Linked DNA regions of Rhodopseudomonas palustris. The protein of the gene in region 1 interacts with the protein of each later gene in a pairwise test. Links are inferred from orthologs where the notes say so. Each region holds a gene or a part of one and is shown on either strand. Other genes may lie near its edges. The genes, in order: nusG and rho.

Evidence for each region.
Region 2: the proteins of nusG (region 1) and rho interact in binary tests that used the Escherichia coli proteins (3 or more experiments, as listed by UniProt). The link is inferred for Rhodopseudomonas palustris from one-to-one orthologs.

The regions. Positions count from the first base shown.
Region 1 is NZ_CP058907.1:3,595,776-3,610,584, reverse strand. What follows is about bases 11,118-13,934. They hold nusG (transcription termination/antitermination protein NusG), read left to right. Parts: upstream 11,118-12,169; coding sequence 12,170-12,700; downstream 12,701-13,934. Other genes in these bases: rplA (50S ribosomal protein L1), read left to right, coding at 13,358-13,934; rplK (50S ribosomal protein L11), read left to right, coding at 12,922-13,350; secE (preprotein translocase subunit SecE), read left to right, coding at 11,965-12,153; HZF03_RS16470 (energy transducer TonB), read left to right, coding at 11,118-11,636. Also shown: HZF03_RS16515 (serine hydrolase domain-containing protein), read right to left, coding at 1-1,103; tuf (elongation factor Tu), read left to right, coding at 1,289-2,479; HZF03_RS16500 (RNA polymerase sigma factor), read left to right, coding at 3,288-3,863; HZF03_RS16495 (FecR family protein), read left to right, coding at 4,006-4,971; HZF03_RS16490 (TonB-dependent receptor domain-containing protein), read left to right, coding at 5,101-8,607; HZF03_RS16485 (biliverdin-producing heme oxygenase), read left to right, coding at 8,712-9,395; tonB-system energizer ExbB, read left to right, coding at 9,392-10,327; HZF03_RS16475 (biopolymer transporter ExbD), read left to right, coding at 10,342-10,791; more of HZF03_RS16470, read left to right, coding at 10,788-11,117; more of rplA, read left to right, coding at 13,935-14,047; HZF03_RS16445 (NAD(P)-dependent oxidoreductase), read left to right, coding at 14,147-14,809. UniProt on the Escherichia coli protein: Part of the processive rRNA transcription and antitermination complex (rrnTAC). The complex forms an RNA-chaperone ring around the RNA exit tunnel of RNA polymerase (RNAP).
Region 2 is NZ_CP058907.1:310,698-325,602, reverse strand. Bases 738-3,650 are described here. They hold rho (transcription termination factor Rho), read left to right. Parts: upstream 738-1,517; coding sequence 1,518-2,783; downstream 2,784-3,650. Other genes in these bases: mnmE (tRNA uridine-5-carboxymethylaminomethyl(34) synthesis GTPase MnmE), read left to right, coding at 2,871-3,650; hemJ (protoporphyrinogen oxidase HemJ), read left to right, coding at 818-1,258. Also shown: HZF03_RS01515 (pyruvate, water dikinase regulatory protein), read right to left, coding at 1-363; more of mnmE, read left to right, coding at 3,651-4,196; tRNA uridine-5-carboxymethylaminomethyl(34) synthesis enzyme MnmG, read left to right, coding at 4,362-6,230; 16S rRNA (guanine(527)-N(7))-methyltransferase RsmG, read left to right, coding at 6,402-7,073; HZF03_RS01485 (ParA family protein), read left to right, coding at 7,101-7,955; HZF03_RS01480 (ParB/RepB/Spo0J family partition protein), read left to right, coding at 8,128-9,018; holA (DNA polymerase III subunit delta), read right to left, coding at 9,280-10,311; LPS assembly lipoprotein LptE, read right to left, coding at 10,368-10,931; leuS (leucine--tRNA ligase), read right to left, coding at 10,918-13,548; HZF03_RS01460 (diguanylate cyclase domain-containing protein), read right to left, coding at 13,754-14,905. UniProt on the Escherichia coli protein: Facilitates transcription termination by a mechanism that involves Rho binding to the nascent RNA, activation of Rho's RNA-dependent ATPase activity, and release of the mRNA from the DNA template.

The DNA.
Region 1 (14,809 bases):
CCGGCGATGCCGCTCCAGTAGAACTGGCCGACCGAGCCGGGGAAGGGCGAGATTCCCGGCTGGGTGCGGACCGCGAAACCGAGGCCGAAGCCGTTGCCCGGCGGCAGGATGTAGTTGTCCGGCGGGATGTGCGGCTCAAGGTGATTGCTCGCCATCAGCTCCAGCGTCTTGCGGCCGATGATGCGCGCCCCATCCAGCGTGCCGCCGCCGAGCAGCATCTGGCAGAAACGCGCATAGTCCATCGTGGTCGAGACCAGGCCGCCGCCGCCGGATTCCATCGCCGGCTTTTCCAGCATATTGAACAGCGCCACCGGATCGCCGGTCCACGGATCGGCCGGGAACGCCTCGGCGAGGCGGCCCTTGTTGTCGGCCGCGGTGTGGAAGCCGGTCTCGCTCATCTGCAGCGGCGCCAGGATGCGTTCGGTCAGGAACGTGCCGAGGGTCTTGCCGGCGACCACTTCGATCACCCGGCCGAGAATGTCGGTCGAGCGGCTGTAATTCCACGCCGCGCCGGGCTGACACACCAGCGGCATCGAGGCGACCAAAGTGGCGTGCTCTTCGTTGGTGATCTTGCGGCTGCGGATTCGCGAGGCGCGGTACATCTTGTGGATCGGACCGTCGCCGGTGTGGTCGTAGGTGATACCCGAGGTGTGGCGCAGCAGATCCTGGATGGTGATCGGGCGTTGCGGCGGCACCAGTTCGAGCTCGCCGCCGTGCACGACGCCGACGTTGGTATTCTCAAATTCGGGAATGTATTTCGAGAGCGGATCGTCGAGCAGCATCTGGCCGTCCTCGACCAGCTGCATGATGCCGACCGAGACGATTGGCTTGGTCATCGAGAAGATCCGGAAGATGCTGTCGCGGCGCATCGGCGCGTCTGAACCGGGTGCCTGCCGCCCCAGCGCCTCGAACCAGCCGATCTTGCCCTTGCGCGACACCAGCACAGTGACGCCGGGGATGGTGCCCTTGTCGATCTCGCGCTTGAAGGCGTCCGACATCACCTGCAGCCGGCGCGGCGACAGCCCCAGGGTCTCGGGCTTGGCTTCCGGCAAAGCCGGGGTCTGCGGGGGGAGGGCGGAGGGTGCGGCGGCGGTCGCTGTCATGGCGTTTCCCGATTGCTGTTTTTGTTGTGATCCGGCACCGGTGTTCACATGGGTGTCATCCGGGCCTGCGGGGGCGTTCCGCGCCAGATTGACCCATAAAATCCGGCTTGAACAGGGTGCTTTTCCGCAGTAACCAGCCGCGGTTTCGCCGCCTTCCAGGCTGGCGCCGACAAGGATGGAGAACGATGGCCAAAGCAAAGTTTGAACGTACGAAGCCGCATTGCAACATCGGGACGATCGGTCACGTCGACCACGGCAAGACGTCGCTGACGGCGGCGATCACCAAGGTTCTGGCGGAGACGGGCGGTGCGACGTTCACGGCCTATGACCAGATCGACAAGGCGCCGGAAGAGAAGGCGCGCGGCATCACGATTTCGACCGCGCACGTCGAGTACGAGACGCAGAACCGTCACTACGCGCACGTCGACTGCCCCGGCCACGCCGACTACGTGAAGAACATGATCACCGGTGCGGCGCAGATGGACGGTGCGATCCTGGTGGTGTCGGCGGCCGACGGCCCGATGCCGCAGACCCGCGAGCACATCCTGCTGGCCCGTCAGGTCGGCGTGCCGGCGCTGGTGGTGTTCCTGAACAAGTGCGACATGGTCGACGATCCGGAACTGCTCGAGCTGGTCGAGATGGAAGTGCGCGAGCTGCTGTCGAAGTACGACTTCCCGGGCGACGACATTCCGATCGTCAAGGGTTCGGCGCTGGCGGCGCTGGAGAACTCGGACGCCAAGCTCGGTCACGACGCGATCCTGGAGCTGATGCGCCAGGTCGACGCCTACATCCCGCAGCCGGAGCGTCCGATCGACCAGCCGTTCCTGATGCCGGTGGAAGACGTGTTCTCGATCTCGGGCCGCGGCACCGTGGTGACCGGCCGTGTCGAGCGCGGCATTCTGAAGGTCGGCGACGAAATCGAGATCGTCGGCATCCGCGACACGCAGAAGACCACCTGCACCGGCGTCGAAATGTTCCGCAAGCTGCTCGATCAGGGCCAGGCGGGCGACAACATCGGCGCGCTGCTGCGCGGCACCAAGCGTGAGGACGTCGAGCGTGGCCAGGTGCTGTGCAAGCCGGGTTCGGTGAAGCCGCACACCAAGTTTAAGGCCGAAGCCTACATCCTGACCAAGGAAGAGGGCGGCCGCCACACCCCGTTCTTCACCAACTACCGTCCGCAGTTCTACTTCCGCACCACCGACGTGACCGGTGTTGTGCACCTGCCGGAAGGCACCGAGATGGTGATGCCGGGCGACAACATCGCGATGGAAGTGCACCTGATCGTGCCGATCGCGATGGAAGAAAAGCTGCGCTTCGCCATCCGCGAAGGCGGCCGCACGGTGGGCGCCGGCGTCGTCGCCGCGATCATCGAGTAACAACTCGATCGACGTGATGAGCTTAAGGAAGCCGCGCGTACGCTTTGCCGTATGCGCGGCTATTCTTTTCGTTTGGGCGTGGCCGGCGGCAGGCGAGGCGGCCTGTCCGGACCGGCCGCCGTGCAAAGGCTGCGGCTGCAAAGGCGGCACCGGCTATCGGGCGCCGGATGGTCACTGCGTCGGCTTCCGCGAGCTCGACCGGGTGTGTGGCGTGCCGCCGAGGCGCTGTGTGTTCGAGAATGCGCCGGGGACGGGTGCCAACCGGGATTGCGCGCTCGCGCCCCGATCGCATCGCAAGTCCGGAACCGGTCCGGACGCCGTGCCTGTGGAACCTGTCGAATAGACCAAAGCCTAACCGCGTATCCCACTTGCCAGCAGGGCACCGCCTGTGCTTCAAACGGCCCGTTCGGCGGCGACGCCGACGTAGGAGTGTAGCTCAATTGGTAGAGCACCGGTCTCCAAAACCGGGGGTCGCAGGTTCGAGCCCTGCCACTCCTGCCAGCTAAACTGCTCAATCTGTATCCAATATTCTGGCATCAGGCGACTTGAGGGCGGCTCACGGTCTGCCGTCCAGCCGGATTTGCGCCCGAATCGGGACCGGCCGTTCCGGCCGGCTGCGTCGCAGATCGGACGATCGCGGCGTCCGGCGCGCCGGCTGACCGGCGGAGCCTTGGGGCGGCGCCATCGCGCCGCCGTGGCCTTGCCGCGCTGCATGTCATGCGGTGGAATTCTCACACGCTCGGCTAGAGCCAATCTAATTCGCTGGGTTTGCGGCGAAATCGGGCGGCTGATAACCGGATTGGTGGAGATGGCGTTCGCTCGGGGGGGCGAAAGGTTGAGTGGCGTTCATTCGATGACCGATTTGACCGAGAGTCTGGCGCATCTCTATGCCGATGAGCATCGGCGGCTTCAGCGGTTTCTGATTGCCCGCGGACTGTCTGCGAGCGCTGCCGCCGACATCGTGCAGGAGGCTTTCCTACGCCTGTTGCGTGCGCCGCGCGAAGAGGTCCGTGACCTCCGCAGCTATCTGTTTCGAACCACCGACAATCTGGCGATCGACGAGGCCCGCCGGCGTCGCCGCAATATATTGGCAACGGCGGTCGAACTCGACGAAGCGATCGCCGACCCGTCGCCGCTGCCCGATGCGGTGCTGATTTCCCACCAGGAATTCCGAGCGTTGCACGCTGCACTGGCCGCATTGCCGCCGCGCCCCCGCGAAGTGTTGATTCTCCACAAGTTCGAAGGAATGAGCTACGCCGACATCGCCGACCGGCTCGGAATCTCGAAAAATACCGTGATGGCGCACATGTTGAGAGCGATGCTTTGCCTCAAGGCAAGCTTCTCGGCAGAGGGGGGCGGTGCGGACGGCTCGTCGGTCCGGTGATGCCATCCCCCTGACGGATGCGGTTTCGCTGTATTTGCTTCACATGAACGTTTTCCGTGCCTAGCTACGTCCCGCATCGGCGACGTCTCCCACCGCATGACGGTGCTGTTCCGCAATGTACGATCGTGTCACACGAGGCCGCATGGACAGATTGGACGGACCATCGTCCATAGACGAGCAGGCGGTTCAATGGTTCGTCGTCCTTCGCGATGACGAGGCCACCGAGGAGGACCGTGCTGACTTTGCAACGTGGCTGGCGGTTGATCCGGCCCACGAGGCTGCCTGGCGCTCGGTCGAGCGGATGTGGAGCGGCCTCGATGCCGTCGGACTGCGTCCGGCGCCGCGCAGCCCTCGGCGGCAGCGATCGAACCTGCCGAAGCGCATCGCGGTGACTGCCGTGCTGCTGCTGGCGATGGCCGGTTTCGGTTGGCAGTTGCTGCCGGTTGGCCTGTTCGCGGACCATCGAACCGGCGTCGGCGAGCGCAAGACGGTCATGCTGCAGGATGGTTCGCAGGTCGAGATGGCGACCTCGACGGCGATCGATGTCTCGTTCGGCGACACCGAGCGGCGCATCAAGCTGCTGACTGGAGAGGCATTCTTCACGGTGGCGAAGGATCCCGGAAGGCCATTCATTGTTATGGCGGAAGGCGGCGAGGTGCGTGTGCTGGGCACCGCGTTCGACGTCAAGATTGCAAAAGACGTTGCGGTCGCCGTGGCGCACAACACGGTTCAGGTCGGAACGCCAGCGGCGACGCCGGTGAAAGTCGAAGCCGGCCACGAGGTTCGCTACGGCACCGGCGGCGTATCTGGTGTCACCGCGGCGGATCTTGATGCCGTACAGGCGTGGCGGCACAATCAACTGATCTTCCGCGACGTGCCCTTGGATGATGTGCTGGCCGACCTCGGCCGGTATCGGCGCGGCCCGATCGTGCTGTTCGGCGGTGCACTCGGCAAGCGGCACGTCACGGCGGTGTTCGACACCGACGACGTGGACGCGGCGCTCGACACCATCGCTCAATCGCTATCGCTGCGGATCTATCGTGCCGCCGGCCTTCTGACTGTAATGATTCCAAGCCCAGAATCGCAAAAAGACGCGGTAGTCGAGTAACTACTTTGTCCAACTCCGCCGTCTTCATCGCAGCAGGTCGCTACACGCGGCCGCTCGACGATGGGGGCCTTCGGGATGAGTTTGGATACAAAGTGCGTATGCTCTAACGGGCGACTGGCCGTTCTGTTGATGGCGGCGACGTTCTTGTCGACGGCCGCGACGGTCGAACAATCCTACGCACAAGCTCCGCAACCATCACGCGCAGGCGCCGGTTCTCGCGAGCTCGACATCCAGGCTCAGCCGCTCGGGAGCGCACTGATCGCATTCTCCCGTCAGTCGCGGCTCCAGATCTTCGTCGATCAAGCTCTGGTGGCGGGAAAGTCCGCACCGGCGGTCCGCGGCGCGCTGACACCGTCTGCTGCGCTCGACCGGCTTCTGGTTGGGTCAGGGCTCTCCTATCGGATCAAGCGTGGAGGCACCGTCACGATCGTCGGTCCGGTCAGCGCCAGCATGAACCAGATGCCGGCATCCGATGGATCTCTGATGCTCGATACGATCGACATCTCGGGTGGTCGCGGAACTCCGGCCGAGGTGCCGTACCGCACGCCCGCGCCCGTGACCCAGATTACGCAGGAGAGCATCGAGCGCTTTCGGGGCAGCAGCCCGGCCGACATCTTCCGCGGTACGCCGGGTGTGATGTCGGGCGAAGCCAGGAACGGCGGCGGTTCGATCGACGTCAATATCCGGGGCATGCAGGGCATGGGCCGTGTCGCCGTCACGGTTGATGGCGCTGAGAACGGGCTGACGGTCTATCAGGGCTATCAGGGCATCTCGAACCGGACCTACGTCGATCCTGATCTTCTGGCCGGCGTCGACATCACCAAGGGCGCGGACGTCTCGTCGCGGGGCATCGCCGGCACGGTGGCGATGCGCACGGTCGGCGCCGACGATGTCGTGAAGGCCGGTGAAAAATGGGGCGTGCTGGTCAAGAGCAGCTTCGGCACCAACACCGCCAACCCGCGGCCGGGCGATCTCGGTGGTTATACCTGGCCGCGGCCCTATGTCAGCGATCCGCAGCCCTATCCGGTGCCGACGGCGCAGGCTTCCGGCCTCGACCGCCCCGGACTGCTCACTCCGACCAGTGGCTCGTTCAGCACTGTCGCGGCGATCAAGGAGGCGAATTACGATCTGCTGTGGGGCTATGCGTACCGGAAGCAGGGCAACTATTTCGCCGGAAGGAACGGGCCCGGCGCGGGCGTACTCGACACCGGGCCGCAGCCGCTCTGCTATTCGAGCGGCTTCTGCTATTACCCGCCGAGCCCGATTTCGTATGCGCATGTCTACCAAAACACCGGTCTGACCAGTTATCGCGCTGGCGAGCAGGTTCTGAACACTCAGCTCGAGACCGAATCCTATCTCGCCAAGGGCACCGTGCGATCCGACGACGGCCAGAGTCTACAGGTTGGATACAACGGCTATCGCAGCAAGGCTGGCGACGTCATCGCGTCTTTGTTCTCAAGCGCCCAAAACCAGGCCGTGCAACAGGTCCAGGAGGACGTGACCAAGGTCGACACCGGCACCGTCCGCTATCGTTGGAAGCCGGAGGACAACGGTCTCGTCGACCTCAAAGCCAACATGTGGATGACCAATCTGACGTTGCTGACGCCGCCCCGGACGAGCATCGCGACCAACGTCAAGCCTGAAGACTTCGGTCTCCCGTACAACTACCTGCCGGGCAATCAAACCACGATGGGCGGCGGCGACCTCAGCAACAGGTCCCATCTGTCATTGGAGCGCTTCGGTTCGCTCGATTTCGATTACGGTGCGTCATATGTCCAGGAAGCGACCAGGCCGACGCCGTTTACGAACGAGCTCAATGCCGGCATCCCGTCCCGTGAAGGCGCCAGGCAGGAGGTCGCCGGTTTCGGCAAAGTCGCGTACAAGCCGGTCGATTGGCTCACGCTGAACGGCGGTCTCCGGTATTCGCATTACTGGTCCCAGGATCGGAGCACGATCACCAACGCCTCACAGGTGAATCCGCAGCCGTCGCGTGACACCGGCGGATACAGTCCGTCCGCCGGAATCGTGGTCGAGCCGATCAAGGACGCACAGTTCTACGTCAACTACTCCAGCGCCCTGCGCATGCCGACCCTGTTCGAATCGGTTGCCGGCTACAGTCTGATCCCCAACGCTGGTCTGCTTCCCGAGCGTTCCAACAATTGGGAGGCTGGGGTGAACCTCTTCAGAGAGGGGGTGTTCGCGCCCGCCGACAAGGCGATGATGAAGTTCGGCTACTTCAACTGGAATGTGTCGAACTACGTCGCCCGGATGAGCAAGTCGTTTGTGGATCCGACCTACGGCTACACCTACTCGGCCCTTCAGGTCGTCAATATCGATCGTGCGCGCTTCGAAGGACTCGAATGGTCTGGCCGCTATCAGAGCGGCGGATTCACCGCAGAGGTCGCAGCGAATTACTATCTCAACGTCGAATATTGTCCGACTGCGGCCAATTGTGCCAATTCGACTCTGTCCGGCGACTATTCGGCCAATCAGGTGCCTCCGAAATACTCGGCGAACATCACTTTATCGCAGAAGCTGCTCGACGATGATCTGACGGTCGGTGGTCGTGCGAGTTATGTCGGGCCGCGCTCGATCGGATACGGGGCGGTGCAGTATGGTGCGGCTGCCATCATCGCGCCGATTATCTGGCAGCCGTATTGGCTGGTCGATGTGTTCGCCGAGTATAAGCTCACCAAGGATATTGCGCTGCGTGCGACCGTCGAGAACTTGACGGATCAGTATTACGTCGACCCGCTCAGTCTGGTTCAGCAGCCGGGGCCGGGGCGCACGTTCCGCCTCGGTATGAGCGGGAAGTTCGGTGGCAGCGAGACGGTCACACCCGGATCTCTGACGCGCCTGTTCGCGCCGAGCGCAGCGGTTGCGAACTGGAGCGGTTTCCATGCCGGCGTCAACACAGCCTACAACTCCGCGAAATTCGGTGGGACGATGACCGCGATGACCGCGTCGGCCGACGGTCACGCGGCGAACGAAGCGCCCAATCAGCAGGTCGGCGCGCTCTCGTTCGGCTTGCACGCAGGCTACGACTATCAGTTCGCGAACCGGTTCATCGTCGGCATCGAGGCCGATGTCGCCAAGACTGAGATCGGTGCGTCGCAGGTGACTTTCGCGTCCGAAGGCGTCGCCTGCAACTGCGCGAACAACCTGGGCAGGATGCGACAGTTCGAAGCCGTGCAGCAGAGCGAGATCAAATGGCTCTCTACCGTGCGCGGACGGCTCGGCTTCGCCGTCAACGACAGGCTGATGCTGTTTGCCAGCGGCGGTGTTGCTTTCATGAGGCAAGACGAGTCCCGGACGCAGTACCGTGCCGTCAATTCCGGAAACTTCTCGTGGCCGACGACGACCGTGGCGGCTTTCACCGAGGACAGTTCTCGTATCCGAGTTGGATATGTGATCGGCGGCGGCGGCGAATTCGCTGTGGGCGGTGCGTGGTCGATCAAGGCTGAGTATCTGCTAGCCCGGTTCGCCGGCGAGGACTTCACCTTCGCCGACGCCAGAGCAGGCGTACTGCCGGGCAATTTCGTGACGCCGGCGACCTACGCGACGAGCAACGGCCGCAAGCTCAGCAGCAACGTGGATATCCCCATGGTCCGCGTCGGAGTCAACTATCGGTTTTGACATCGGCAGGAACCGCAGCGACGCAGCAGCGATGAACGTTGCAGTGGTGCGGTTCACGAGAAGCAAGGCGGGGTGGCCGTATCCTGCAGGTTGGAGGAGTCTGAATGACAGTAACGGATAGCGCACTGGTCCTCAGTCGCTCGAGGCGGCTGAAGGCCGCGACGCAGGCGACGCACGAACGGCTGGACAGTGGGATCATGGCGCGGAGGCCGTTTTCGAGCCGCGAGCGATATGCGTCGTTTCTCCTTGTCCAGCATCGCTTTCACCAGGACGTCGACGCGTTCTATCGCAGCGCCGCGCTGGGCGAATTGCTACCGGCTCTGTTGGAACGACGGCGGCTCGAACTGATCGAGTTGGACCTTCGTGATCTCGGCGTTGCGCCCGAGAATTCGCGCGCGACGCCCGTCTCGATCGGCGAGCAGCCGATCGACGTCTCGACGGCGCTGGGTTGGCTTTATGTGGCCGAAGGCTCCAACCTCGGTGCTGCGTTTCTGCTGAAGCAGGCCGGTAGCCTCGGTTTGTCGGAGACGTTCGGTGCCAGGCATCTCGTCGCCGCTCCGGAGGGGCGCGGCCTCCATTGGAAGACGTTCACTGCGGCCCTCGATGCAGCGCCGCTGTCGGCGATGGAGGAAGAGCGCGCGATCGCCGGCGCGCGCGCCGCGTATCAGCGCGTGCACAAGCTGGTGAACGAGTTGTTGGTCGTCGCCGCGGAATCCGCCGGAAGCCTTGAAGCGGATGATGGCGATCCAACGAGGTTTCATCCCGACGTGAAGGAAGGTGAGGGATGACGGCAGCCCGTCTAATATCGATATGGGCGTCACTTGCGCTGATCGGCGCATTGCTCGCGTGTGCGCCGGACGCTGCGGCACAGCAGCCCGGCTCGGCGCCGATGAGCGTGACGTCCCCGGAGACTCCGGCAGCATCGCCCGCTGCAGGTCTGGCTGGCGAGGGCGGCGGATCGGTGGCGCGGATCATGCCGAAATCGGATCGCCACTCCGATCTGCCGCACGATCTGTCGCCGATCGGCATGTTCATCGCGGCCGATTGGGTGGTGAAGGCCGTGATGATCGCGCTGCTGCTCGCCTCGTTTCTGAGCTGGACGATATGTGTGGCCAAAGCCGTCGAGGTGGCGTGCGCTAACGCCAGGGCGAAGCGCGCATTTCTCATCGTCGATCGATCGCGCGATCTCGACGAGGCAGTGCATCGCCTCAGCAAACGAGGCGGCCCTGCCGTGTTCATGGTGCGGTCGGCGAGCGACGAGCTGCATCGCTCGTTGCCGGTGCTGGCCTATTCCGGCGAAGCTGGCCTGAAGGAGCGCGTGGTGTCTCGTCTGGCGCGCATCGAGGCGCAGGCCGGGCGCAGGCTGATGCGCGGCACCGGATTGCTTGCGACCGTCGGCGCGGTGTCGCCCTTCGTCGGCCTGTTCGGCACGGTGTGGGGCATCATGAACGCCTTCATCGGGATCTCGCAGAGTCACACCACCAACCTCGCCGTGGTGGCGCCGGGCATCGCCGAAGCGCTGCTGGCGACGGCGTTCGGCCTGGTCGCCGCGATCCCGGCCGTCATCATCTACAACGTCTTCGCACGCGCTATCTCCGGTTATCGCCAGGTCTTGGCCGATGCTGCGGCCGGCGTGGAGCGGCTGATCAGCCTCGATTTGGATTTCCGCAAAGTCCCGGGCGAGCACCGGACATCTTCGTCGATGTTGGCAGCAGAGTAAGAGTGGAGAAGTACATGGCAGACAGCGTGAGAGAGTATGGCGGCGGCCAGTTCGATGACGATCGTAGGACCAAGGTGCCCCCGTTCATTGACGTAATTCTAGTGCTCCTCATCATCTTCATGGTCGCGGCGCCACTCGCGACGGCTCATGTTGATCTCGGTTTGCTGGCGTGGACAGCGAAATCGACGCCGCGAGTCGGCAAGCCACTCTATGTCACTCTGAACAGTGACCACACGCTACGTATCGACGACAGCTCGGTCGCCCGCGAGGATCTACGGGCGATCATCGATCGCAAGGCCGGCGGCGACAAGAAAACCCGTGTCTTCGTTAGCGCGGACAGCAGGGTCGATTATGGAAGTCTGATGGAGGTGGTGAATCTGCTGTGCGGCGCCGGCTATCTCAAAGTTACGCTGGTCGGTCTCGAGCAAGTGGCCGTGCTACCTGCGCCCGCGTCCGTGCCGTGACCGACTTCAACAGCTCGATCAGTCGCCGGACCAAAGCTCTCGAAATGTTCGGTTGGTCGGTGGCGGCGCTGCTGATGATGGGGGCACATGCCGGCGCCGTGGCCTGGATGCTGCTGCCCGATCCGGTGGTCCCCGCGGAGGACTCGGCACCGGCCGCCATCATGGTGGACATGGCGGCGGTGCCCGAAGCGATCGTCACGGCGAGAACCGATATCTCACCGGACCAGAAATCGGCCGATGACAGCCGGCCGCAAGCAGAGCAACGGCAGGAGTCGCCGCCGCAGCTCGCCGAGCCGCCGGTCGAGCCGAATGAAACAGCGCCGGCCGAGCAGACCAAGACGGAGGACAAGCCGCCGGTCGTGGAGACTGCGGAGGTGCCACTTCCGCGTCCCGAACCTCCGCGGGCGGTGACTCCCCCGGAGCCAAAGCCGACGCCGAAGAAGAAGCAGCGCTCACGCCCGCAGCGGGCTGCGGCCAATTCCCAGGCAATGCGGCAGGCGCAGCTCGAGGCGAGGCAGTCGGATCGGATAGCGGCTGCTCAGACCGCGTTCGGTGGGGCTTCGCAGTCCCCGGCGGATTGGCGGTCACGACTGATGGCGCATCTGCAGCGTAGCAAGCGCTCGGTGTCGGCGGCCGCTGACCAGGGGAGGCGCCGGATCGCCTATGTGCACTTTGCGATCGATCAGTCCGGCAATGTGCGGTCGGTGAGATTGGTGCGGTCGTCGGGCTTCGCCGAGATCGACCGGGAGGCGCTCGCGCTGGTGCAGCGCGCATCTCCGGTTCCGCCGCCGCCGCCCGGTGCGAGCCGGAGCCTGACGGTGCCGGTTGGATTTGTCTCGGACTAGGCTCTCGGGCCATGCTGTCGCAAGGCTGACGACGGCAGTCCGGTCCGTGTAGGAGATTGGAATATTACGGCTTTTGGGATACCTGAAGGGGAGGTGGGAGCCAGTCGGCGGGGTGCGCGACAGCCGTTCGCAGCTTGACGTTTCGGCGATCTGGCCATACAAGGCCTCACTCGCTGCCGGCCCGCTTCGACGGATTTCCGGCGCGGCTTTGATTTCCCGAAAATTGGGCCCGTTGTCGGCTCATCCCCGGCGAGGATCGCCAGGGTTGGGTTCACCGGGGCTGTTCGGTTTTCTGAAACACCCACATTCGACTGATCTGGATCACACGATGGCCTTCAGCCCGTTCAAATTCCTGCAGGAAGTGCGGAGCGAGACCGCCAAGGTGACCTGGCCGACCCGCCGCGAAACCTCGATCACCACGATCATGGTGTTCGTGATGGTGGCGCTGGCTTCGATCTTCTTTTTTGCCGCCGACCAGGTGATCAGCGTTCTGATCCGCCTGTTGCTCGGCGTTTGACGGCAGGCCCCTTACCATGAGCATGCGCTGGTATATCGTCCACGCCTATTCGAACTTCGAAAAGAAGGTCGCCGAATCGATCAAGGAGCAGGCCAAGCAACGCGGCCTGGAAGATCTGTTCGAGCAGGTGCTGGTCCCGACCGAGAAGGTCACCGAGGTGCGCCGCGGCCGCAAGGTCGATGCCGAGCGCAAGTTCTTCCCGGGCTACGTGCTGGTGAAGATGAACCTCACGGACGAGGCCTTCCACCTGATCAAGAACACCCCGAAGGTCACCGGCTTCCTCGGCGCCGAGAACAAGCCGATGCCGATCTCGGAGTCCGAAGCGATGCGCATCCTGCATCAGGTGCAGGAAGGCGTGGAGCGCCCGAAGGCGTCGGTGTCGTTCGAGATCGGCGAAAACGTCCGTGTCGCCGACGGCCCGTTCGCGTCGTTCTCCGGCGTGGTCGAGGAAATCGACGAGGCGCGTTCGCGCGTGAAGGTCGCGGTGTCGATCTTCGGCCGTGCGACCCCGGTCGAACTGGAATTCGGTCAGGTCGAAAAGGTCTGATCGGGCACTGTCATTGCCGGGCTTGACCCGGCAATCCACCTTCTTCGCAACACTCTTGCGAAATGGATGGATGCCCGGATCAAGTCAGGGCATGACGGAAGAGGGTGGGGCGGAGGCTCTGCTCTGAGAGGCGTGGGAGGCGTGCCGGTGATCGCCAGTCATCGGAAGGCGCCCCACCACGAACCTGAAACCGCCGGTTCGCCGGCAACAGGAGAGTTGGTATGGCAAAGAAAGTGACCGGATACCTGAAGTTGCAGGTGCCGGCCGGAGCGGCGAACCCGTCGCCTCCGATCGGTCCCGCGCTTGGTCAGCGCGGCCTCAACATCATGGAGTTCTGCAAGGCGTTCAACGCGCAGACCCAGAAGGAAGAGAAGAACACGCCGATTCCGGTGGTGATCACGATCTACGCCGATCGGTCGTTCACCTTCGAGATGAAGACCCCGCCGATGTCCTACTTCCTCAAGCAGGCGGCCAAGATCCAGTCCGGCTCCAAGCTGCCGGGCCGTGACTTCGCCGGCAAGGTGACCTCCGCCCAGGTGCGTGAGATTGCTGAGAAGAAGATGAAGGATCTCAATTGCGACACCGTCGAGTCGGCCATGCGCATGGTCGAGGGCTCTGCCCGTTCGATGGGCCTGCGGGTCGAGGGGTAAGGCGAACATGGCAATCGGTAAGCGTCTGAAGAAGATCCGGGAAGGCATCGACCGCACCAAGCTGTATCCGCTCGACGAGGCGGTGAAGCTGGTCAAGGAGCGCGCCATCTCGAAGTTCGACGAGACCATCGAGGTCGCGATCAACCTCGGCGTCGATCCGCGCCACGCTGACCAGATGGTCCGCGGCGTGGTCATGCTGCCGAACGGCACCGGCCGCACCGTGCGCGTCGGCGTGTTCGCGCGCGGCGCCAAGGCGGACGAAGCCAAGGCCGCGGGCGCCGACGTCGTCGGCGCGGAGGATCTGGTGGAGCAGGTTCAGGCCGGCAACATCAACTTCGACCGCTGCATCGCGACCCCGGACATGATGCCCCTGGTCGGCCGCCTCGGTAAGGTGCTCGGCCCGCGCGGCATGATGCCGAACCCGAAGATCGGCACGGTGACCATGGACGTCGCCGGCGCGGTCAAGGGCGCCAAGGGCGGTTCGGTCGAGTTCCGCGTCGAGAAGGCCGGTATCATCCAGGCTGGCGTCGGCAAGGCCTCGTTCGATGCCGACAAGCTGGTGGAGAACATCAAGGCGCTCGCGGACGCGGTCAACAAGGCCAAGCCGAGCGGCGCCAAGGGCACTTACATTCAGCGCGTCGCGGTGTCCTCGACCATGGGCCCCGGCGTGAAGGTCGAGCCGGGCACCGTCCACTAAGTCCGTTGCCCGGACGATGACGATTTGAAGAGGGCGGACGGGGCAACCCGTTCGCCCTTTTTGTTTGCTCGTAAAACAATAACAAACATGAGGGCAGGAATGGCCGACAAGGTTCTGGTCGCGTCGCGGTTTGGCCGGTCGATGCTGGGGAGATTCGCCGAGCAGTTCGAGCTGCTGGAGACCGCCGGCAAGCCCGCTGATCAGGTTTTCAGTGCCACTGAGCTCGCCGACGTCCGCGCGCTGCTGACGATGGGCGGCCAGCCGCTCGGCCGCGAGACCTTCGACATGCTGCCGGCGCTCGGCGCGGTGGTCTGCTACGGCACCGGCTACGACGGGGTCGATCTCAAAGCCGCTGCCGAGCGCGGCATCGTGGTCGGCAACAGCCCGGCGGCGAATGCCTCGGCAGTAGCCGATCTGGCGCTGGCGCTGTTGCTCGCTTTGATGCGCCGCGTGCTGCCGGCCGACGCTTACGTGCGGGCCGGGGGGTGGTCCGGAGCAAAGCCGTCGCCGATGCTGAAGCCGCCGCGCGGACTGACCGGTGCCAAGGTCGGCGTCTATGGCATCGGCGAGATCGGCCGCAAGATCGCTGCCCGCGTCTCCGGCTTCGAGACCGAAGTCGCCTATCACAGCCGCAGCCGTCACGACGTGCCGTATCGCTATGTCGGCGATCTCGGCGAATTGGTCGACTGGTGCGACGTGCTGCTGGTCGCGGTCCGCGCCGGCCCGGATACCGAAAAGATCATCGATGCCGGCATGCTGAAG
Region 2 (14,905 bases), 3.3 Mb from region 1 along the record:
TTCGGCATTGAGCGTGTGCTGCGCACCGACCCGGCCCATGGTCGACGCGCCGAGATAGGCTTCGAACAGTTGCATCACCGGACCGATGATCGACAGGCTCGGGCTGTTGATCTCCTGGCACTTCGCTTCGAGCCGATTGACCAATTCGGTCTCCAGCAGCGTGAACAGGACGATGCCGGGCGCTTCTTCGATTTCCTGCAGCACGCGATCGAGCTGCTTCTGGCTGCGCACCAAGGGATAGACATGTTCGACCGGAGTGACGTTGGCGTATTGCGCCGTCACGGCCCGGGACACCGTGATCAGAGTTTCGCCGGTCGAGTCGGAGACCAGATGAAGGTGAAAGTAGCTGCCGTCGGTCAGCATCGTGGCCCTGTGTAACCTGTGAACAACGGGCCGAGAATCGCACCAAAGCGGAGCCACGGCCGTCGGGCTCGGGATAACCCGGCTTTTTCTTCACAGGCGTCGGGTGAGAAGAGCATTTCGGGATCGCGATGAGGTTAGCGGGTGAATGTGGATTTGTCTCTCGGTAATGCGGCGACGACCCGGCGCAACCCTCTGATCCTGCAAGCGCCCGACGAACAGACCAGCAGTTGGGGACGACTGTGAAGATGTGGGCAGGTGCGGAAGAACTTTGGAATGCTGTTGGGTGAGTCCAATCCACGGTCACTTAGACTCAAACCCTAAGAATCTATAAATATTGATAAGAAAGCTGGCGCTTGCGGAAATCTCCGCATTCGAGCATTCGATCAACGCGCGATGCAGGTCCTGCGTTCCGGATCGTCTGACAGCTTCGCGGCACAGCGGAATGGAAGATCGAATGATCGACTGGGTGGATGTCTATCCGTGGGTGAAGACCCTGCACGTGGTGGCGGTGATCTCCTGGATGGCCGGCATGCTGTATATGCCGCGATTGTTCGTCTACCACTGCACCGCCGAAGTCGGATCGACCCAGTCCGAGACCTTCAAGATCATGGAACGCCGGCTGTACCGGGCGATCATGAATCCGGCCATGATGGTCGCGTGGGTCGCTGGTCTGGCGATCGCCTGGGAGCAGAGCTATTTCACCTCGGGCTGGTTTCACGCCAAGCTCGCCGCGGTCGTGCTGATGACCGTGATTCATCTGCTGCTCGGCCGCTATGTGCGTGACTTCGCCGCTGACCGGAATACCCGGTCTCATAAATTCTACCGTATTATCAATGAGATACCGACGCTTCTGATGATCGCGGCGGTACTGTTCGTGATCGTCAAGCCGTTCTGACGGCACTGATTTCGGTACGGCGTCGATCGTCTTGCGTGGACGCAACGGATTTTCTATACTGGCATTCGTCCCACCTAAAGCAGGCGAATGTGGTTGCGATCAGGTTCCTTTTGAACCGGCCGCCGCATCGGGTCTGAAACCTCCCGCACCTTCCTTGCTCAAGACACCGTCGACCTGAAGACCTGCGGACTCCGGTTATTTCCTCCCGCTTTTTCTTCCGCTGACGAATCCCCAGTCTCGTTTCCACAGGACCACCCCCATGCGGGAAATCAAACTTCAAGACCTGAAGGCCAAGACGCCGGCCGAACTCGTTTCGTTTTCGGAAGAGCTCGGGGTCGAGAACGCCAGCACGATGCGCAAGCAGGAGCTGATGTTCGCCTGCCTCAAGCAGTTGTCGGCCAAAGAGACCGACATCATCGGCGAAGGCGTCGTCGAGGTGCTGTCCGATGGTTTCGGCTTCTTGCGCTCGCCGGATGCCAACTACCTTCCCGGTCCGGACGACATTTACGTTTCGCCCTCGCAGATCCGCCGCTTCGGCCTGCGCACCGGTGACACCATCGAAGGCCACATCCGCAGCCCGAAGGAAGGCGAACGCTACTTCGCGCTGCTCAAGGTCAACTCGCTGAACTTCGAGGATCCCGAGAAGTCGAAGCACAAGGTCAATTTCGACAACCTGACGCCGCTGTTTCCGGATGAACGCTTCCGGCTCGAGATCGACGATCCCACCCGCAAGGATCTGTCGGCCCGCGTCATCGACATCGTTGCCCCAATCGGCAAGGGCCAGCGCGCTCTGATCGTCGCGCCGCCGCGCACCGGTAAGACCGTGCTGATGCAGAACATCGCACACTCGATCACGGCGAATCACCCAGAGTGCTATCTGATCGTGCTGCTGATCGACGAGCGGCCCGAAGAAGTCACCGACATGCAGCGCTCGGTGAAGGGTGAGGTGATTTCCTCGACCTTCGACGAGCCGGCGGTTCGCCACGTCCAGGTCGCGGAGATGGTGATCGAGAAGGCCAAGCGCCTGGTCGAACACGGCCGCGACGTCGTCATCCTGCTCGACTCGATCACCCGCCTCGGCCGGGCCTACAACACGGTGGTACCGTCTTCGGGTAAGGTGCTGACCGGCGGTGTGGACGCCAACGCGCTGCAGCGGCCGAAGCGATTCTTCGGCGCCGCCCGTAACATCGAAGAGGGTGGGTCGCTCACCATCATCGCCACCGCGCTGGTCGACACCGGCTCGCGCATGGACGAAGTGATCTTCGAAGAGTTCAAGGGCACCGGCAACTCGGAGTTGATCCTCGACCGCAAGGTTGCCGACAAGCGCACGTTCCCGGCGATCGACATCTCGCGGTCCGGTACCCGCAAGGAAGAGCTGATCACCGACCCGCAGCTGTTGAAGAAGATGTACGTGCTGCGCCGTATCCTCAACCCGATGGGGACGATGGACGCGATCGAGTTCCTGCTCGACAAGCTGCGCAACACCAAGAACAACTCGGAATTCTTCGACTCGATGAACACCTGAGCGAGTTGAATAGCCGGCCATCAAGGGCGCCCCCACGGGGCGCCCTTTTTGTTTGCGTTCGGAACAGCGCCTCGGCAAGACAGCGCCATGCATCCGAGCGATCAGACCATCTTCGCCCTTGCGACCGGACCGCTGCCGTCGGCGATCGCAATCGTGCGTGTTTCCGGATCGCGAGCGGGTGAAGTGCTGACGGCGCTGACCGGATCATTACCGCCGCCCCGGCGCGCGGTACGCTGTGATCTTCGGAGCCGCGATGGTGATCTGATCGATGACGGCGTGGCGTTGTGGTTTCCGGCGCCTGCGTCCGCTACCGGCGAAGACGTTGCCGAATTGCACATCCACGGTAGCCGTGCAGTGGCGGCGGCGCTGATCAAGACCCTCTCGGCATTCGAAGGCGTGCGGCCGGCGGAGCCGGGCGAGTTTACCCGGCGTGGATTCGAAAACGGCAAGCTCGACCTGACCGAAGCCGAAGGTCTTGACGATCTGATCCATGCGGACACCGACGCGCAGCGTCGGCAGGCGCTCCGCCAACTTGGCGGCGTGCTGGGCGACCGGGCGCGGCGATGGCGCGACCAGATCATCGAGGCACTGGCACTGGTCGAAGCAGGGATCGACTTTTCCGACGAAGGCGACGTTGCCGACGAGCTGATGGGGCCGGCGCGGGCGAAGATCGCCGAGCTGTCGGCAGAGATCGCCGAGGTCTTGGCCGAGCAGGGCCGGGGCGAAAAGCTTCGCGACGGGATGGTGGTGGCGATCGCCGGGCCGCCGAACGTCGGCAAGTCCACTCTGATCAATCGCCTGGCGCGCCGCGAGGTGGCGATCGTCTCGCCGCATGCTGGCACCACCCGGGATGTGATCGAAATCCAGCTCGATCTCGACGGCTATCCGGTGACGGTGATCGATACGGCGGGACTGCGAGACAGTGACGATCCGGTCGAGCAGGAGGGTATGCGACGCGCCCGCTCGCGAGCCGCTTCGGCGGACCTTGTTCTGTGGCTGAGCACGACCACGGATGCTTCGGATCCCGATGTCAGCGGACCGGAAGTCTGGCGGGTCCGGAATAAGATCGATTTGGCGACCGGCGAGGTGGCAGAATCCGGCCCGTCAGAGCCCGGTTTCCGGATTTCGGCCACGACCGGCGAGGGGTTTGCGGATTTGCTGCGCGAACTGACGCAATTTGCTGCGCAGTATTTCGGGTCCGCAGAAGCCGGATTGATCACGCGCGACCGCCATCGGCGGTTGCTCGCCGATGCTGCGGCATCGCTGACACGCAGCCTCGTGCCGGGACTGGCCGAAGAAATCGTCGCCGAAGAACTCCGCGCTTCGGCTCACAGTCTCGGCCGATTGCTCGGGCGGGTCGACGTCGAGGATGTCCTTGGTGAGATCTTCGGCCGGTTCTGCATTGGCAAATAGGCTTGCTCGGGTCTCGGCCGGTCAGCCGGTGGTAACGAAAGGTTAACCACGCTATCGGGATTTGGGCTCGGCTGTTTCACGTGAAACAGTTCGGTGAGGTTCAGCCGGTATCAAGATCGGCGAACTCGCCTTCAAAGCTCCCCGGAGCTGAGCTACAACCCCACCATGCGTACCTCTTTCGACGTCATCGTCATCGGCGGCGGCCATGCCGGCTGCGAAGCTGCGGCTGCGGCTGCCCGGATCGGCGCGGCTACTGCCCTCGTTACCCATCGTTTTGCCACCGTAGGTGCGATGTCCTGCAATCCGGCGATCGGAGGGTTGGGCAAAGGTCATCTGGTCCGCGAAGTGGATGCCTTGGATGGGCTGATGGGCCGGGTCGCCGACGCCGGCGGCATTCAGTTTCGGATGCTGAACCGCCGTAAAGGCCCCGCGGTCCGCGGCCCGCGGGCGCAGGCTGATCGCAAGCTATATGCGGCCGCGATGCAGACCGCGATCCAGGGCTTTCCGAATTTGTCGGTGATCGAAGGGGAGGCCGACGCGCTGCTATGGCAGGACGGCCGTGTGAGCGGCATTCGGCTCGGCGACGGCCGGGAGTTTGCTGCCGCGGCGGTCGTCATTACGACCGGGACCTTTCTGCGCGGCCTCATTCACCTCGGCGAGCGAAGCTGGCCCGCTGGCCGGATCGACGAGGCCCCAGCGATGGGGCTTTCATCGTCGTTCGAAGCGCTCGGATTTAAGCTCGGTCGCCTCAAAACCGGAACTCCGCCACGTCTGGACGGCCGGACAATCGACTGGAGCGCCGTCGAAATGCAGCCTGGCGATGATCCGGCGGAACCGTTTTCGGTCCTGACGCCGGCAATCACCACGCCGCAGATCGAATGCGGCATCACCCGGACGACGCCGGCCACCCATGAGGTGATCCGCGCCAATGTGCATCGCTCGCCGATGTATTCCGGGCAGATCCAATCGACTGGGCCGCGTTATTGCCCCTCGATTGAGGACAAGATCGTCAAATTCGGCGATCGCGACGGCCACCAGATCTTCCTGGAGCCGGAAGGGCTTGATGACCCGACCGTCTATCCCAACGGGATCTCAACGTCGCTTCCCGAAGAGGTGCAGCGGGCAATCCTGAAGACCATTCCGGGGCTGGAGCGAACCGAAATGCTCCGTCCGGGATACGCGATCGAATACGATCACGTCGATCCGCGGGAATTGGAGCCGACGCTGCAGACCAAGCGGCTGCGCGGGCTGTTCCTGGCCGGGCAGATCAATGGCACCACCGGTTATGAAGAGGCGGCAGCCCAGGGTCTGGTCGCTGGGCTCAACGCGGCATTGTCCGCGGGAGGTGGCGATCTGGCGGTGTTCGATCGCGCCGACGGCTACCTCGGCGTGATGATCGACGATCTGGTGACCCGCGGCATCACCGAGCCGTACCGGATGTTCACCTCTCGGGCCGAGTATCGCCTGACCCTTCGAGCCGACAACGCCGACCAGCGTCTGACCGACAAGGGCCTAGCACTCGGTTGCGTCGGGGTGGAGCGGTCGGCCTTCCATCAGGACAAAATGGTCGCACTTTCTGACGCGAAAGCGCTTGCCCAATCGCTGTCGATCACCCCGAACGAAGCAGCCAAGCACGGACTGGCACTGAACCGGGATGGCCAGCGCCGCTCCGCGTTCGATCTGTTGTCCTATCCGGAAATCGAGTGGGCTCAGGTTCGCGCGATATGGCCGGAGCTTGGAAAGGTCGATCCGGCGATCGCGGTGCATGTCGAGATCGACGCCAAATATCATGTCTATCTGGAGCGCCAGACCGCAGACGTCGAGGCGTTTCGTCGGGACGAAAGTCTCGGGCTTACCGATGTCGATTACGCGGCGGTCCCCGGTCTGTCGAACGAGGCTCGCACGCGGCTGGAGCGGCATCGCCCACACACCGTTGGGCAGGCGGGTCGGCTCGACGGCATCACGCCAGCGGCCCTCGGAATTCTCGCCGCCTATCTGCGGCGTGAACAACGGAAGCGGAAATCGACGGGGTAGGGTGGCAACCAGCGTTTCACGTGAAACACCTCCACCTCTCGGCTCCGTCGTGTTTCACGTGAAACTCTAGCCGTCGATTGCAGATCGGTGCCGTATTCGGTGGTCGGAATCGGTTTGCGAGAATATAATCTAAAAAGGCCTCCACGGCCGTCTCCCCCGCAGTGAAGTTCCATGCAGCGCGCTGCCAGACCTCTCGTTTCCGTCTCAGATCTCGACGCTGACAAAGCGGCGGCGCTGAAGCTCATCCCAATCTCGTCGGCGCTCGAAGCCCGCCTCGATGCCTATGTCGTGCTACTGCAGCAATGGCAGGCTAAGACCAATCTGGTCGCTCCCTCGACCCTGCCGCAGCTTTGGACCCGGCACATCGCGGATTCGCTGCAGCTGGTCAGTCTGATGCCGCATGCCCGGCGATGGCTCGACTTCGGATCGGGAGGCGGGTTTCCCGGTGTGGTACTGGCCTGCGCGATGGCGGACGTCGGTGGACACGTCACGTTGGTGGAGAGGATTGCCAAGAAGGCCGCGTTCCTGCGCGAGGCGCTCCGCGTCGCGGGCGCTCCGGGCACAGTCATTCTCGCGGACATCGGGGATAACGTGGATAGATTCCCACAAGCACTCGATTGCATCACCGCCCGTGCGGTCGCTCCGCTACACCAGCTCATCGGTTTTGCCGAACCGCTGATGACCCCCGGAACCACAAAGGCGCTGTTCCTGAAAGGTCAAGATGTAGATGCAGAATTGACGGAAGCTACTAAATATTGGAAATTCCAGCCCAAGCTGCATGCCAGCGTGACCGGTGGCCAAGGCTGGATCGTCGAAATCGACCACATCGAACGACGCACATAACGCCACCGCGAGCCAAAAGAACCTGCCATGACCGTAATTGACGAGATTTATCAAGGGGATAGGGCGAATTCAGAGCCCGGGCGTCCGCGCATCATCGCGCTCGCCAACCAGAAGGGCGGGGTCGGCAAGACCACCACCGCGATCAATCTCGGCACGGCCCTGGCCGCGATCGGCGAGCGCGTGCTGATTGTCGATCTCGATCCGCAGGGCAACGCCTCGACCGGGCTCGGCATCGACCGCCGCGATCGTAACACTTCAACTTACGACGTGCTGGCCGGTGAAGCGCCACTCCGTGATGCGGTGGTCGCGACCGCGGTGCCGCGGCTGCACATCGCAGCTTCGACGATGGATCTGTCGGGCCTCGAGCTCGAGCTCGGCCATCGCGGTGACCGCGCGTTCCGGCTGCGCGATGCGATCGGCGTGCTCAACAAGGACATCGATCCGCCGCTCGACTACACCTACGTGCTGATCGACTGCCCGCCCTCGCTGAATCTGCTGACTGTGAATGCGATGGCGGCCGCGGATGCGATCCTGGTGCCGCTGCAGTGTGAGTTCTTCGCGCTCGAAGGTTTGTCGCAATTGCTGCAGACGGTTGAGCAGGTCCGCGCCAACCTCAACCCGAGCCTGACGATCCACGGCATCGTGCTGACGATGTTCGACAGCCGCAACAATCTGTCGAGCCAGGTTGTCGCCGACGTGCGCCAGTTCATGGGCAAGAAGGTCTACGACACCATGATCCCGCGTAACGTGCGGATCTCCGAAGCGCCGAGCTACGGCAAGCCGGTGCTGGTTTACGATCTGAAATGCGTCGGCAGCGAAGCCTATCTGAAGCTCGCCACCGAAGTGATTCAGCGCGAGCGCGAACTCCGCACCACGCATTGAGGTGCGCGGCCGGCGGCGCCGACCACGCCTCGTCATTGCGGGCGGAGCAACGCGATCCAGAGCCGGGCAGGGCGCCGGCTTGCTTGCGATGCCGCTTCGTAATGACGACGCGAACTAACAACATTTCATTTCATCAGTGCGGAGTAGCGACGTGAATCCAAGGGAGCTGGCGATGGCCGATGAGCACCGTTCGCGACTGGGGCGTGGCTTGGCGAGTCTGATCGGCGATGTCGGCGGCGAGGCCACGCAGGTCGAGCGGCCGCGGGCACAGCGCAAGGTGCCGATCGAATTCATCAAGGCTAACCCGCGCAACCCGCGTCGCACCTTCACCGATGCCGAGCTTGGTGAATTGTCCGACTCGATCAAGCAGCACGGCGTGATCCAGCCGATCGTGGTTCGTCCGGTGAAGGGTTCCGCCGATCGCTATGAGATCATCGCCGGCGAGCGGCGCTGGCGCGCGGCGCAGCGCGCCGGTCTGCACGAAGTGCCGATCGTTCCGGTCGACGTATCGGACGCGCTCGCACTGGAAATCGCCATCGTTGAAAACGTTCAGCGCGAAGATCTCAATCCGCTCGAAGAGGCGCTGGGCTATCAGGCTCTGGCGGCCGAGTTCAATCGCAGCCAGGAAGAGATCGCCAAGATCGTCGGCAAGAGCCGTAGCCACGTCGCCAATATGATGCGGCTGATCAAGCTGCCCGACGACGTCAAGTCGTTGATCGCATCCGGCGAATTGACCGCGGGTCACGCCCGCGCGCTGATCGGTCTGCCCGATCCATCGACGATCGCCAAGCGGATCGTCGCTGAAGGGCTCAATGTCCGGCAAACCGAAGCGCTCGCGCATGAAGAAGGCGTGCCGGAGCGCAAGCCGCAGAAGCCCCGCGCCACGGCGAGCGCCAAGTCGGTAAAGGACGCCGACACGCTGGCGCTCGAAAAACGCCTCAGCGATGCGCTCGGCATGAAGGTGACGATCGACGATCACGAAGGCACCGGCGCAGTCCAAATCCGTTACGCCGATCTCGATCAGCTCGACGACATCATCCGCCGGCTCGAGGTGGGCGGTTAGTCCGCGTTGTTCGTTGACGCCTGAGGCGACGATCTCTCGTTCGTCATTCCGGGGCGCGCGGTGTAGCTGCGCGAAACCGGAATCTATACTCACAAACTTCTCGTGAGGACACGGCGAGGCTGCTCTGGGCTCCGAGCCGAGGGCGCAGTGGTTATGGATTCCGGGCTCGCGCTACGCGCGCCCCGGAATGACGAACGAAGGGGGGCGAGGTGCGCGTAGCTCGCGATACGCCAGGTCCCCCTACGGATGGTAACAACGAGACTAACTCCGGCGCCTCGCGCTGACGGCGATTGATAGCAGCGTCCGCTGCGCGATCGCTGCGCCGAGTGTGGCCTGGCGGCGGGTTTCGAGTGCGGCGCTCGCGAGTTGCTCGATGATCTGCGCGAGGCGGGTCGTCGAGAGATTGCGGAGCGCCGTCTCGGCTGCGGCCTTGCGGGAGAAATGCAGCCGCGGAAATCCGGAATCGAGCACCACGGCGGCCGGCGTACCGCCTTCGACCACGAGGCTGGTCTTGTGCAGAAACGCGGCGTGGCGCTGCGCCGCAAGGATGATCTGACCCGGATAGGTTCCGGCCACCATCGCCTTGGCGAATTCTGTCTCGACCACGACGGGCTTGCCCGAGAACGCGGCGTCGACAATTGCATCAAGCTTGAGGTCGGACGCATCCGACACGCAGGTGATCACGTCGTCCAGCGTGACCTCGCCCTTGCCATGCGCGTACAGCGCAAGCTTGCGCAGTTCGTTGCGCGAGGCCTGGCGGTCGCCGCCGAGTAGCGTCGTCAGCACCGCCCTCGCATCCTTGGCGATCTGCAGATTCGAGCCGCGCAGTTCGTCGTCGATCAGCCGGGCAATGTCGGCTTCGGCGTCCGGATAGCAGCCGATCGCGACTGCGCCGGTGGCAGCTTTCTCGCAGGCCTTGCGCAGCGCGTGGTCCGGCTTGATATCGCCGGCCTCGATCACGATGCGGCATTCCCGCGGTGGCGAGGTGATCAGAGCTTCGACGCCGGCGACGAAACTGCGCGAACCGGCGCGAACGCGGATCGCGCGCCGGCCGCCGAACATCGGAATCGCCAGGGCTTCGTCGACCAGCCGCGACGGCTCCGCGGCGAGTTCGTCGCCATCAAGCCGGACCAATGCGAACGGGTCTTTGGGATCGTCGAGCGAGGCCGCGATCAGCGCATCGGCGCGTTCGCGCACGAGGCCCGCATCAGGTCCGTACAGCAGCACGATCGGCCGGCCCGGATCGGGCCTAGCCAGAAACGAGGTGGCATCTTTGCCGCGAAGCGCAACCATTACTCAGCGCCAGAGCCGAATATGAACCAACACCGCGTGCTCGGCGGAATCGCGGATCACATCCCGGCGTAGAAGAACGAGGCGAGCCGAGTGTTGATGTTCTCGGCGATCTCCTGCACGGCGCGGTCTTCCGCATCGCGGCCGGCGCGGGTGCGGGCGAAGCGCTGCGATTGGCCGGGCACGTCGTATTCGACGCGCGAGAAAGTGTTGCCGCTCACCACGGTCTTGCCGGTGGCGATGTCCTTGAGCTGATAGCTGGCGTCGATCGCGTAGTTTTCGATCGTCGGCAGCTGCGTGCTGGGATCGACGATCAGCGACGACCGCGAGGTCGAGATCGAGATCTTCAGCGTGTACAGCGGTGGCGCGCCGGTGGCGCTGCCGTACAGCTTGAACATCAGCTTGTTGCGCAGCTCGACGCCAAGGCGGGAATTGCGCGACCCGTTCGGAATATCCAGCGGCGGGACTTCGATGGCGTTCAGCTTATCGCGCAGCGTCGGCGAACCGTCGCCGCGATCGGCGTACATCGGTTGGAAGCAGCCGGCGACCGGGGCCGCCAGCGCAACCGCCAGCGCCAACCGGACGACGAACTTCTTGAGCTCCGCGGGCTTAGCCGACGACATTCACGATCCTCTGCGGGACGACGATCACCTTGCGAACGGGCTTGTCACCCAAGGCTTGTTTTACCGCATCGAGCGCCAAAACGGCAGCCTCAATTTCGCCGGTCGGAGCGTCGCGGGGCACCGTCACCTCGCCGCGCTTCTTGCCGTTGACCTGAACCGGCAGGGTGATGCTGTCCTCGACCAGCAGATCCGGTTCGATCTGCGGCCACAGCGCCTCGGAGACCAAGCCGGTCTGGCCGAGCACCGTCCAGCATTCCTCGGCGAGGTGCGGCATCATCGGGTGGAAGAGCTGCACCAGGATCACGGTCGATTCGCGAATCGCCCAGGCGAGATCGGGCGAGGGCGTCTGCGAACGGGCGAGCGCGTCGCCGAGGGTATTCGAGAACTCTCGGATATGCGCCAGGCTGACGTTGAAGGCGAGCCGCTCGATGCCGGACAGCACCTTGTCGAGCGCACCATGCGCGGCCTTGCGCAAGGTGAGCGCATCGGCGCCGAAGCTCGCCGGCCGTTCGGCCGGGGCCGAAGCGGCGATCGGGGCCGCATCGTTCACCATCCGCCACAGCCGCTGCACGAAGCGCGACGCGCCCTTGACGCCTTCCTCGCTCCAGATCACGTCGCGATCCGGCGGCGAATCCGACAGCATGAACCAGCGCGCGGTGTCGGCTCCGTAGGTCCCGATGATGTCGTCGGGATCGACGGTGTTGCGCTTGGACTTCGACATCTTCTCGATCGGGCCGATCTCGACCGGCGAGCCGCCGTCGAGCAGCGTCGCTCGCCGGGTATCGCCCTCGACCGTGATGGAGATCTCGGCCGGTGAGGCGAAGTGGCCGTCGGCCTTGCGATAGGTCTCGTGCACCACCATGCCCTGCGTGAACAGGCCGGCGAACGGCTCGTCATGCTGGATGTCGATGTGACCCGCCGCCTTCATCGCCCGGGTAAAGAACCGGCTGTACAGCAGATGCAGAATCGCATGCTCGACGCCGCCGATGTACTGATCGACCGGCATCATCCGGTTGACGACGTCCGGCGTAGTCGGCGCCTCGGTGTTCCACGGATCGGTGAAGCGCGCGAAGTACCAGGACGAGTCCACGAAGGTGTCCATCGTGTCGGTCTCGCGAACGGCCTTGCCGCCGCACTTCGGACAGGTGACGTGCTTCCAGGTCGGGTGATGGTCGAGCGCATTGCCCGGCTTGTCGAACGACACGTCCTCCGGCAGCACCACCGGCAGATCCGCATCCGGCACCGGCACCACGTCGCAGGTCGGGCAGTGGATGATCGGGATCGGGCAACCCCAATAGCGCTGACGTGAGATGCCCCAGTCGCGCAGGCGGAAATTGACCTTGCGCTCGCCGACCGGTGCGCCGGCAAGCTGCGCGGTCTCCAGCCGCTTGGCGACTTCTTCCTTCGCCTCGGCGATCGTCTTGCCGTCGAGGAAGCGGGAGTTGATCATCCGTCCTTCACCGTCATAGGCGGTGTCGGTGATGACGAAGGTCGCCGGGTCCTGGCCTTCGGGACAGACCACGGGCGTATTGCCGAGCTGGTACTTGTTGACGAAGTCGAGGTCGCGCTGGTCGTGCGCCGGGCAGCCGAAGATGGCGCCGGTGCCGTATTCCATCAGCACGAAGTTGGCGACGTAGACCGGCAGCTTCCAGCTCGGATCGAACGGATGCACGGCGCGGATGCCGGTATCGATGCCCTGCTTCTCGGCCGTATCGATCTCGGCCTGCGCGGTGCCGCGCTTCTTGCAATCGTCGATGAACGCGGCGACCTTCGGGTCCTTCGCCGCCGCGGCTTGCGCCAGCGGATGGTCGGCTGCGATCGCCATGAACTTGGCGCCGAACAGCGTATCCGGACGGGTAGTGAAGATCTTCAGCTCGGTCTCGCCGGCCGGTGTGGTCGCGCTATCGAGCGCGAAGCGTACCATCAGGCCTTCGGAGCGGCCGATCCAGTTGCGCTGCATCAGCCGCACCTTGTCGGGCCAGCGGTCCAGCGTATCCAGTGCGTCCAGCAGCTCCTGGGCGTATTTGGTGATCTTGAACACCCACTGGTTCATCTCGCGCAGCTCGACCACCGCGCCCGAGCGCCAGCCGCGGCCGTCGATCACCTGCTCGTTGGCCAGCACGGTCATGTCGACCGGGTCCCAGTTCAGCTTGCGCTTCTCGCGCTCGACCAGCCCGACCTTCAGGAAGTCGAGGAACATCTTCTGCTGGTGCTTGTAGTAGGACGGATCGCAGGTCGCGAATTCACGCGCCCAGTCCAGCGACAGACCCATGGTCTGAAGCTGCTTCTTCATCGCCGCGATGTTGTCGTAGGTCCAAGCCTTCGGGGCGATCTTGCGCTCGATCGCCGCGTTCTCGGCCGGCAGACCGAATGCATCCCATCCCATCGGGTGCAGCACATTGTAGCCGCGCGCCCGCATGGTCCGCGCGACGACGTCGCCCATGGTGTAGTTGCGCACGTGACCCATGTGGATCCGCCCCGACGGATACGGGAACATCTCCAGCACGTAATACTTTTTGCGCAGGTCGTCGTTGCGGGTGGCGAAGATCTTCGCCTCGTCCCATTTCGCCTGCCACTTCGGCTCGGATTCGCGGGCGTTGTATCGTTCGTTGCTCATGAGATCAGGGTTCGGAAGATCAGAAGGCGGCCGGCCGGTTCGAGCGCGGATCAGGGCGGAAAACGGGGCGCGGCCGAGGTCGCCAACCGGTGCGGGGGCTCGGGTCAAATCGCGCGCGAAGCGCGCGGACTAGGCCATGAAACATGGTGTCGGGTCAATGGGATGGCGCAAGCCCGGCAGCTCGCCGGGCGGCCCTTGAGCAGCCTCAGCTCGCCATCGCCACCGGGCCGTCGCTGGCCCGGATGAAGCCGTGCTCGACCACATTGTTGCGGCCGCGATGTTTGGCCGCGTACAGCGCTGCGTCGGCAGCCTCGATCAGCTCGGCCGGGGAGGCGTGTTCGCTCGGCAGCGTACAGGCGACGCCGATGCTGACGGTAACATGCTCGAACGCACTGGTCTTATGCGGCAGAGCGAGCTGTTCGACGGTGGTGCGGACCAGCTCGCCGACCTGGAGGGCGCGGCCGATCCCGGTTTCCGGCAGCAGCAGGCAGAACTCCTCGCCGCCGTAACGGGCCGCGAACCCGCCGGTCTGGTCGGCCACCGCTGCCAGCGTCTCGCCGATCCGGCTGAGGCAGGCGTCACCCTCGGGATGGCCGTACGAATCGTTGAACAGCTTGAAATGGTCGACGTCGATCATCATCAGCGCCAGGCGATGCCCGGTCTGCTGGCCCTTCATCCATTCGAAGTCGAGCCGGCTCTGCAAGCCGCGGCGGTTGGCGAGGCCCGACAGCAGGTCCATCGAGGCCATCACGGTCAGGCGGCTGTTGCTGGCGACCAGCTCACGTTCGCGCTGGCCGAGCTGCGCCGCCATCGCGTTAAACGCGCGCGCCAGCGGCACGAATTCCGACGGCAGCCGCTTGCGCGCCACCCGGGCCGACCAGTTGCCTTCGGCGAATTTCTTGGCGACCCCGGTCAGCACCGAAATCGGCTGGACGATCAGCCGTTCGGCCGCGATCAGCGCGCCGAGCAGCACGAACAGGCAGACCAGCGCGAGCTGCAGATAGGCGGTGCGGATGTCGTGATTGATCCCGGCCGAGACCTTGTTCTCGTCCACGGTCACGACCAGCCTGGCGCTGGTGCCGGGAATCCGGCTCACGGTCATCAGCCGTCCGGCATCGTCCCGCATGGTAATGCTGCTGCGGCCTTGCGGAGTCTCCGCCATCGCCGGCAGCAGCGCCAAACGGTCGAGCTTCTTGCCGATCAGGCTGCGCTCGTCCGGCGGCGCGGCCAGAACGGTGCCTTCGCCGTCGATCAGGGCGGCGTTGACGCCGGCGCGGCCGGCCAGGCTGCTCATCATGTCGGACAGCCAGTCCAAATTCATGCCGGCGACGATCACCGCCTCTTCGCCGGTATCGAT